DNA from 3 places in the Vibrio sp. V30_P3S12P165 genome. Region 2 is predicted to be linked to each of the others. Evidence: predicted binding sites of a transcription regulator. Region 2 holds the regulator's gene; each other region holds the start of a gene.

Region 1 (3,276 bases), on a different contig from region 2:
AGTGATTCAGATGGGGATTACCTCTCAAGCTGGAGAGAATGCAATTGACCGAATTTTGCATTTAATTGAGGAGGCTGAGTCACGTAAAGCACCGTTGGAACGTTTTCTCGATACGTTTAGTCGCTGGTATACTCCGCTGATGATGGCCGTGGCTTTGGCTGTTGTGGTGCTTCCTCCTTTGTTGTTCGCGCAACCTTGGGAAACTTGGACATACCGAGGTCTAGCATTGTTATTGATTGCCTGTCCATGTGCGTTGGTTATTTCGACGCCAGCGGCCATAACCTCAGGCTTAGCGGCAGGTGCTCGACGAGGAGTATTGATTAAAGGCGGAGCAGTATTAGAACAACTTGGTCGGATTCAAGTCATGGCGTTTGATAAAACGGGAACGCTCACGCAAGGAAAGCCGCAAGTCACCGATATTATTGATCTGATCGCATCTGAACCTACTTGGTTGAGCGCGGTTGCTGCGATTGAACAAGGGTCAACGCATCCACTCGCGACATCATTAATTGAAGCGGTCAAGTGTCGCGGATATTCAATGATCACGGCTATCGATAAACAAGCGTTGATTGGGCGAGGGATAACCGGTGTCGTTGATGGGCAACGTTATTCTTTATTATCGCCGAATAAATTGCCAAGAGCATTAGATTCGTCGCTTCAAGCCCAGATCATTGGTTTAGAGAATGAGGGAAAAACGCTGGCGATAGCGGTTAAAGATCAGCAGCCGGTCGGCATTATCGCATGGCAAGATACATTAAGAGATGATGCCAAAATCGCGATTGCGCAGCTGAAACAACTGGGTATAAAGAGCATTATGCTCACGGGGGATAACTCCCGTAGTGCTGCCGCCATTGCTCAGACGTTATCCATTGAATACCAAGCTGAGTTGTTACCACAAGATAAAGTTACCTTTATTGAACAACTGGCTGAGCAACATCAGGTCGCGATGGTGGGTGATGGGATTAATGATGCCCCCGCGATGAAACAGGCGAGTATCGGTATTGCCATGGGGGGCGGTACCGATGTTGCGTTAGAAACCGCAGATGCCGCCTTAACGCATAATCGACTGTTAGGGTTAGCCGGTATGATCCAGCTTTCACGGGCAACCCTGAATAATATTCGTCAAAATGTGACGTTAGCTCTTGGCTTGAAAGGCATTTTTTTGGTCACCAGCTTACTGGGTATTACTGGTTTATGGGTTGCGGTATTAGCCGATAGTGGCGCAACGGCATTAGTGACGTTAAATGCTTTACGCCTATTACGTTTTAAGCCCGCGCGTGATACTTCTTGGTAAGAGATTACTTGTGTGATCACATGGTTATCTAGCGTTGATAGGAATCTTTATTACATAAACATAACAAAAATGTGTGATGCAAATCGGTTTCCTTTGAAATTTCTGTTTTTGTTACTCGTTTTGTTGTGATGGCTATCACTTATTGTTACTGGTGAGTGGGCTAGAGTAGCGCTGTACCCAATACTAACGATGCGCAGAATAAGCCGCGATGAAGGAGTTACTTATGTCTCAAGCTGTATTTCACTTAGGTGTTACTCAGGCCGATTTGAATGGGGCCACGTTGGCCATTATTCCCGGGGATCCCGCACGAGTACAAAAAATTGCCGAATTAATGGATAACCCTGTCTTTTTAGCCAGTCACCGTGAATATACGCTCTATCGTGCTGAGCTTGATGGCCACGCTGTGGTGGTGTGCTCAACCGGGATTGGAGGCCCTTCAACGTCTATTGCTGTTGAAGAGTTAGCGCAATTAGGTGTTCGAACTTTCTTGCGGGTCGGAACCACTGGCGCAATTCAACCTCATGTTAATGTGGGGGATATGATTGTGAGTACTGGTTCGGTTCGCCTTGACGGTGCTAGCCTGCACTTTGCCCCAATGGAATTCCCAGCGGTAGCTGACTTTGACGTTGCGACTGCCATGAAAGCAGCGGTACTGGAAAGCGGTGCAACCGTACATATGGGAGTGACGGCATCAAGTGATACTTTTTATCCAGGCCAAGAACGTTATGATACCTTCACCGGACGTGTCGTTCGCCGTTTCCAAGGTTCGATGAAAGAATGGCAAGAAATGGGCGTGCTTAACTTTGAAATGGAATCCGCCACTTTATTAACCATGTGTGCGAGTTCTGGGTTAAAAGCTGGCTGTGTGGCGGGGGTGATCATTAACCGGACACAAAAAGAGATCCCTGATCATGCAACATTGAAAGAAACGGAAGCGCGTTCTATCAGAGTGGTGGTCGAAGCGGCTCGTAAAATGCTCAAATAAATAATCGCTTCAAATCCATAAGCACCGAATTCACGGTGCTTATGGATCGCTTTAAGAGCGTTAAGCCAGAACTAATTTAGGTAATGGTAGGTATAAGCTCTCTGTTAGATCCGTTAACATTTGATCGTACACGTCGGCGATACTCAGTGAAATTTCTGAGGTGAGTTGATAAAAAGCTTCAGGTTCCATAATGAATGCCTGCGCATCTTGTAACTCCGTTAAGCGATGCATCGCCTGACCACCGGCTGGTGATGCAATAGACAACGGGCTAATGAGTGCCAACTGGTTGAGTTTTCGATGCACAACTCCGCAATAATATTTTAGCCGAGCGCGCCCTTCCTCGGTATGCATCTCCTCAATGCACATCCGTAGTTGAGTTAATGCATCCATGCTGTCAAGTACTTGTTGCCAGTTCATATGATATTCATCACTCAAATCTTCTCGGTTCGACTCGACTAGCCAAGCCAACATGACTTCATCTAGTAAGAATAAGCAGTGACGAATCGCTTTACCATGCAGCATTTGGTTACGAGAAATGCTTCGCTTTTGCCAATCATTGGCTAGCCCTTTCAATGTCAGCTGTAAAATCCGATAGATAGGTTTATTATCAAAATGTGCAGTGGCAACTAAACGCTCTGAATTCTCTTCAATCTGTTGCTGTAAGTGTTGTAATTCTGTCGACCGGTCTTGGCCAAACATCAAGCTGTGATGTGTAGCACTACGATGCTGACGACATAAGAAGAGTAACTGTCGTAAATTGATTAATAAGGTGTATTTCCGCTGTAAAGCCGACTCTTTTTGTTGGGTAAATAAGTACATCAAATACAAAACGGCGATAGAGATAAGCATTGAAATAAAAACAAACATAAGCGACTCCTTGTTTATGTTAGTCACCATTAAAGGAGTTGCATGCTTGATGCCAATATTTTATGGCTAATAAATCAATAGTTTAATTTGCTTTATTCGTTAAACTCGCACCGTGTTGGTGCGATATGCT
Region 2 (3,276 bases):
CCTATGGCTTCGATGGAAGGGGAAAGCACACAATTGCCCACGACTTTAGCGCCTGGGATCGAGCTTATCCTATAAACGAGTAAATGGTTGGGTAAAAATAAGGAGACGCTATGACTGTTGATGAATTATTCCAAGCCTTATGGGCTGATTACACCACACGACTTTGTCCTTCTGCGCAGCAAGTGCATCAGTTACTACAAGAAGGTTTTCCGCTAATCAATGACCATATTGCTTTACGAACCTTTAATATCGCACCGCTGGGCATGAATACTTTAGCTCAGCCTTTTCTAGCCTTAGGTTATCAAGCGTGTGGTGATTATTTGTTTGAGAGCAAAAAGTTAGTCGCTAAGCATTACGAGCACTCAGATCCTAAGCAGCCGAAAGTGTTTATTAGTGAATTAAAAGTTGAAGCGTGTTCAGCTGAGTTACAAGCGATAGTCGCTAAGTTAGTGGCTCAAGTGGATACGTCTCGTTTTGATCATGTCGACTTTCTTTACGCAGGCCGTCTATGGGATCTCTCGTTTGCTGATTATCAAATCTTAGCCAAAGAGAGCGAATATGCGGCATGGTTAGCGGCTCATGGCTATGGGGCAAATCACTTTACGGTCAGTGTGAATCAGCTCAAGGCATTCAATCAGGTTAAAGCGGTCAATGACCATTTACGTCAGGCAGGCTTCACCATTAACGAACATGGCGGTGAAGTGAAAGGAACCCCAGAAGTATTACTAGAACAGTCCTCGACCATGGCCGATAAGGTGCCAGTATCGTTTCACGAAGGTGTTGAAGTGATTCCTGGTGGTTTTTATGAATTTGCTAAACGTTATCCAATGGTAAATGGACAACTCTATCAAGGCTTTGTTGCCGCTTCTGCCGATAAAATTTTTGAGAGCACAGATAGAAAGTCGTGACCAAATAAAAAGCTACTTTAAAATGAATAAAGTAGCTTTGTGCATCTGTTATTTAATATCGCTAGCGGGTACCGTAAACGACAATGGTTTTGCCGTGTGCTGAAATTAAGTTTTGCTCTTCCAGCATTTTTAAAATACGACCCACAGTTTCACGTGAACAACCGACGATTTGGCCAATTTCCTGACGAGTGATTTTGATTTGCATCCCATCAGGATGAGTCATTGCATCAGGTTGTTTTGCTAGGTTGAGAAGCGTTTGCGCAATACGACCAGTCACGTCTAAGAAGGCAAGGTCGCCAACTTTTTGGCTGGTGACTTGCAGACGACGGGCCATTTGGCCTGACAAACGCATCAGAATATCAGGGTTAACTTGAATCAATTGGCGGAATTTTTTAAATGAGATCTCTGCCACTTCACAAGGCGATTTAGCTCGAACCCAAGCGGTACGTTCTTGATCTTCTTCGAACAAACCAAGCTCGCCGATGAAATCACCTTGGTTAAGGTAAGAAAGAATCATCTCTTTACCTTCTTCATCTTTAATCAGTACCGCAACAGACCCTTTGACAATGTAGTACAAAGTTTCTGCCTTTTCGCCCGCATGAATCAGCGTGCTTTTAGAAGGGTACTTATGAATATGACAATGTGAAAGAAACCACTCTAGTGTTGGGTCGGTTTGAGGTTTACCTAGAACCATAATATCTCACTTCCTCTGCAGGGTATGCTCGCTGCTGTCCATATATTTTAGCGAAGCCTTAATGGGTTAACTAGAATAAGAGGACTTCCTAATTGCTGCAAGCTATCTTGTGTTCGGTATGGAATAGTATCCTTTTTCTCAGGCGATTTCTTGATTTTAATCGTATCAAAGTACGGATAATCTAAGCAAAAGTGTGCACATGATCACGGTATGAAAAGTAATCGTCATTAGCACGGAATGATTAACCAATTTTGCCCGATTCAATCAACTGTTGCAGTAGTGGTCGAACGATTAACTCCATGGTAAAGCTCATTTTTCCACCGGGGACAACGATGGTGTTGTGGCGAGACATAAATGAACCGTCTATCATCGCTAATAGATAAGGATAATCGACATTCTTGATCCCTCGCAGTCGAATCACCACAAAACTTTCATCTAAGCTAGGAATGCCTTTGGCGTTCAGTGGATTAGAAGTGTCAACCGTTGGAACACGTTGAAAGTTAATGTGCGTGCGAGAAAATTGTGGCGTGATGTAATTAAGGTAATCATCCATTGAGCGAACGATGGAGTCCATGACCGCTTCTCGCGAATGACCTCTATCACGGGTATCTCGAACGTATTTTTGAATCCATTCTAAATTGACAATCGGTACCATGCCTATCAAAAAGTCAACATGCTGCGCAACATTGATTTCGCCATCGACAACTCCGCCATGAAGTCCTTCATAAAACAATACATCAGTATCTTCAGGCAGCTGTTGCCACGGGGTAAAGGTACCGGGCATTTGATTATAGGGAACGGCTTCATCAAACGTATGCAGGTAACGGCGAATTTGACCCGTACCTGATTTACCATATTCCCGAAAAAATTCTTGTAGCGCGGGAAAATCATTCGCTTGTGGGCCAAAATAACTGATGTGGCGACCTTGTTCACGCGCTTTTCGAATTTCAATATCCATTTCTGGGCGGGTAAAACGATGAAAACTGTCTCCTTCGACCCAAGCGGGTTTAATGTTCATCATATTGAACATTTTCCGAAATGCTTCTGATGTCGTGGTGGTTCCTGCGCCTGAAGAGCCAGTGACGGCAATAATAGGGTATTTTGCTGACATGACAAACCTTGTCTATAAATCCTCAACAGGTCACAGCGACCGTGTTGTTAGTTTTCACTATATCATGGAAAATTCGCCGCAGAAAATGGCAGATTCACACTCAATTAGCGAATTTTACTTTTGATATCGATCGTTTCATGTAATTCTGAATAGACGATCACCGCTTCTCCTGTTTCCAGTTGGTGCTTTACTTGCTCGATTTTATCTTGCAAGCTCACCTCTGTTTCACCGTAGTCTGTCCCTTCTCTTAATACAAATTCTCGGATTAAATTCTCTAAGGTTTCATTGGCGATCTGTTGCCAAGGTACGATCATAAATACCTCAATTTATTTTATGTTCGAAGATCAATCGGTGAGCCACCGTTTTAGAATGATAAAAGTGATAAACAGCGAGCTTTGTGGTCAGGCGAATGAAAAGGCTTACAGCCCTGCGTAGTAGTCGGGGAGGGCTTTTTCTAACCAAAGCTCCGGTTGTGTGAGGGTGCCGGAGATAAATCCGACATGGCCACCATTGGTAAATAGTCGATAATCTATATTGTCGGGCAGCGAAAATTTAGGAATGAC
Region 3 (3,276 bases), on a different contig from region 2:
TTTCGGTACGTTCTTCAACCTTACCTTCACTGTCAACCCATTCTGTGATTAAGCCTACCACAGGATACGGGCTTTCTTTGTTAAATTCTGTTGAATGTGCACCAGTCATACCCGCGACATTTCTTGCATACTCAATCAGTGCAACCTGCATACCTAAGCAGATACCAAGATAAGGGACACCGTTTTCACGAGCATATTGGGCGGCAAGAATTTTACCTTCAATGCCTCGGTCACCAAAACCACCCGGAACCAAAATAGCATCCACACCTTGTAAGATATCAACCCCTTTGGTTTCAACATCTTGTGAATCGATATACTTAATGGTCACGCTAAGGCGATTCTTCAGCCCTGCATGTTTTAGGGCTTCATTGACCGATTTATACGCATCTGGCAATTCAATATATTTGCCTACCATACCAATGGTGACTTCACCCGTTGGGTTGGCTTCTTCATAAATAACTCGTTCCCACTCAGAAAGATCCGCCTCTGGTGCGGTAATACCAAAACGCGCACAGACTAAATCATCTAAACCTTGAGATTTAATTAATTGTGGGATTTTATAAATAGAATCAACATCTTTCATCGAAATAACGGCTTTTTCTGGCACGTTACAGAATAAAGCGATTTTTTTACGCTCGTTAGCAGGGATCACACGATCACTACGACAAACCAAAATATCCGGTTGAATTCCGATAGAAAGCAACTCTTTAACTGAGTGTTGGGTCGGTTTGGTTTTCACTTCACCAGCTGCCGCGAGATATGGCACCAAGGTTAAATGCATAAACATCGCATTCTCGCGACCAACTTCAATGGCAAGCTGACGAATGGCTTCCATAAATGGCAGTGATTCAATATCACCGACGGTACCACCGACTTCAACGATAGCAACATCATGGCCTTCAGAGCCAGCAAGCACGCGATCTTTTATCGCATTAGTAATATGAGGAATGACCTGAATTGTAGCTCCAAGGTAGTCACCACGGCGCTCTTTACGCAAGACATCGGCATAAACACGACCAGCAGTAAAGTTATTGCGCTTGGTCATTTTAGTACGAATGAAACGTTCGTAATGGCCAAGGTCAAGGTCAGTTTCAGCGCCATCTTCCGTGACAAACACTTCACCATGTTGAGTTGGGCTCATTGTGCCGGGATCAACGTTGATGTAAGGGTCAAGCTTCATCATGGTCACTTTTAAACCACGAGCTTCTAAAATCGCCGCAAGCGATGCTGCTGCAATACCTTTACCTAGAGAGGATACGACCCCGCCAGTAACAAAAATATAATTTGTCGTCATGTTTAACCTGAAATTGGTTGAATGAGGGAAATGGATTTCTTCTGGACGGGATGAAACTATACCAGAACCCATTTATCGCCACAACGTGAAATCTATCACACTCAGTTTTTTATTTTTTGCTTCAAATCAAACAGATTGAACTCGGTTTATTTTCTCTGCTCAATCGTGCTTTTTATTGCTATTTTTACTTAAAAAAGGCTCAACTTTCTCTTTTTCTCTCTGTTTAACTTGTTCCCACATCGCATCAAGTTCAGCTAACGAAAAATGGGTTAAGGGCTGATGATGCGCCTGCGTCAATTGCTCCACCCCTTGGAAACGACGCACAAATTTTTGATTGGCTTTCATTAACGCTATTTCTGGATCTTTACCTAAATGGCGAACCAAATTGACCGTGGCAAACAGCAGATCGCCAAGTTCTTCTTCTACTTTTTGCTCATCAACCTCGACTTGAAGTGCTTCTTCCATCACTTCAGCCAATTCTTCCTGTACTTTCTCGGCCACCGGGCCAAGGGTGTCCCAGTCAAAGCCATATTTCGCGCATTTTTGTTGAATTTTATTGGCGCGCATTAAGGCTGGTAACGCTTGTGGTATTGAGTCTAGAATACTTTGTTCTGTTTTGCCTGCTTGGTGTTTTTCTTTGGCTTTTTCAGCCTCCCAGTTAGCGGCCAACTGAGCTGAATCGGTAAACTGAAGATTAGAAAAAACATGAGGATGGCGGCGAATTAATTTTTCATTCACCGTTTCAACGACCGCTGAAAAATCGAATAAACCCTGTTCTTTTGCCAATTGGCTATAAAAGATCACCTGAAAAAGGAGATCCCCAAGCTCTTCTCGTAGGTTTGGCCAATCTTGTTTGTCGATTGCCTCCACCACTTCATAAGTTTCTTCAATGGTATGAGGCACAATGCTGGCAAAACTTTGCTTGCGATCCCATGGACAACCATGCTCAGGGTCTCGTAACTGATTCATAATTTGTTCAAGCTGTAAAATAGGATGGGCCATGTTACCTCTCAATAAAAAAACGAGGCAGAACTGACGCGCTAACCTCGTTATAAATGCTGCTCAATTAACCTAATCGCTTAACCAACATCACATCTTTAATATGCTCAATGCGTTTCGAGATACGTTGTAGAACCTCGATATTATTGAGTTCAAGTTCAAAATCCATAATGGAGAGCTGACGCTTATAGTCACTACGACTTTTCATGCTGATCACTTTGATTTTCTCATTGGCCAGCAAGGTAGTGATGTCTTTCAGTAGCCCTCCTCGCTCCATGGCTTCAACTCGTAATGTTAAACGATAACTCCCGACAAAACCTCTCCCCCAAACGGTATTAATAATTCGCTCAGGCGCATGGTGGCTCAGCTCTTCTAATTGTTCGCAATCACTTCGATGCACTGAAATACCACGTCCTTGGGTAATATAACCACGAATATCATCACCAGGGATCGGTTGGCAACAACGCGCCAAATGCGTCATCAAATTATCGACCCCCTCCACCACAACCGCATCTTTATGCGTTTGGCTACCGACGATCGGCTTGGTTTCTCCAACCAGTTTTTCAAGAGCCAGTTTATCTTCTTCTTCAGCCGTTGGTTTATTGACCAATGCATTGATATGATTGACAATTTGGTTAATCCGTAAATCACCACTACCAACGCCAACATACATTTCATCTGCACTGTTTACGTTAAAACGTTTCAGCGCATAGAGTTCTGCATCTTTTAAGGTCGCACCGATTTTGGCTAATTCGTTTTCGAGGATCTCTCGTCCTGCTTCTAAGTTTTTCTCTCGGCTTTGTTTACGGAACCAAGCATTGATTTTTGCTCGTGCCCGCCCTGAATGAACAAAACCGAGTGACGGGTTTAACCAGTCACGAGAGGGGTTGGGTTCTTTAGCGGTGATGATTTCTACTTGATCGCCCATGTGCAGTTTATGGGTAAACGGCACAATGCGCCCCCCGACTTTGGCACCGATACAG

The links. The regulator CRP, encoded in region 2, controls carbon source genes, mostly activating them, when cyclic AMP is high. The targets are predictions, from matches to a motif close to TGTGANNNNNNTCACA.
Region 1: udp (uridine phosphorylase) is a predicted target of CRP. The motif match lies at 1,419-1,434, and genes of this name have one in related genera.
Region 3: CAG57_RS03810 (CTP synthase) is a predicted target of CRP. The motif match lies at 1,379-1,394, and genes of this name have one in related genera.

What each region holds. Positions count from the first base shown of each region.
Region 1 is NZ_WXWH01000073.1:22,678-25,953, reverse strand. Features, by position in the region: gene CAG57_RS13835 (zinc/cadmium/mercury/lead-transporting ATPase) at 1-1,294, shown strand, start outside; gene udp (uridine phosphorylase) at 1,518-2,279, shown strand; gene CAG57_RS13825 (hypothetical protein) at 2,340-3,146, opposite strand.
Region 2 is NZ_WXWH01000055.1:97,792-101,067, reverse strand. Features, by position in the region: gene astD (succinylglutamate-semialdehyde dehydrogenase) at 1-75, shown strand, start outside; gene CAG57_RS11415 (DUF1338 domain-containing protein) at 111-908, shown strand; gene crp (cAMP-activated global transcriptional regulator CRP) at 970-1,602, opposite strand; gene CAG57_RS11405 (phosphoribulokinase) at 1,844-2,713, opposite strand; gene CAG57_RS11400 (YheU family protein) at 2,818-3,027, opposite strand; gene CAG57_RS11395 (hydrolase) at 3,133-3,276, opposite strand, start outside.
Region 3 is NZ_WXWH01000015.1:176,771-180,046, forward strand. Features, by position in the region: gene CAG57_RS03810 (CTP synthase) at 1-1,294, opposite strand, end outside; gene mazG (nucleoside triphosphate pyrophosphohydrolase) at 1,454-2,296, opposite strand; gene relA (GTP diphosphokinase) at 2,361-3,276, opposite strand, start outside.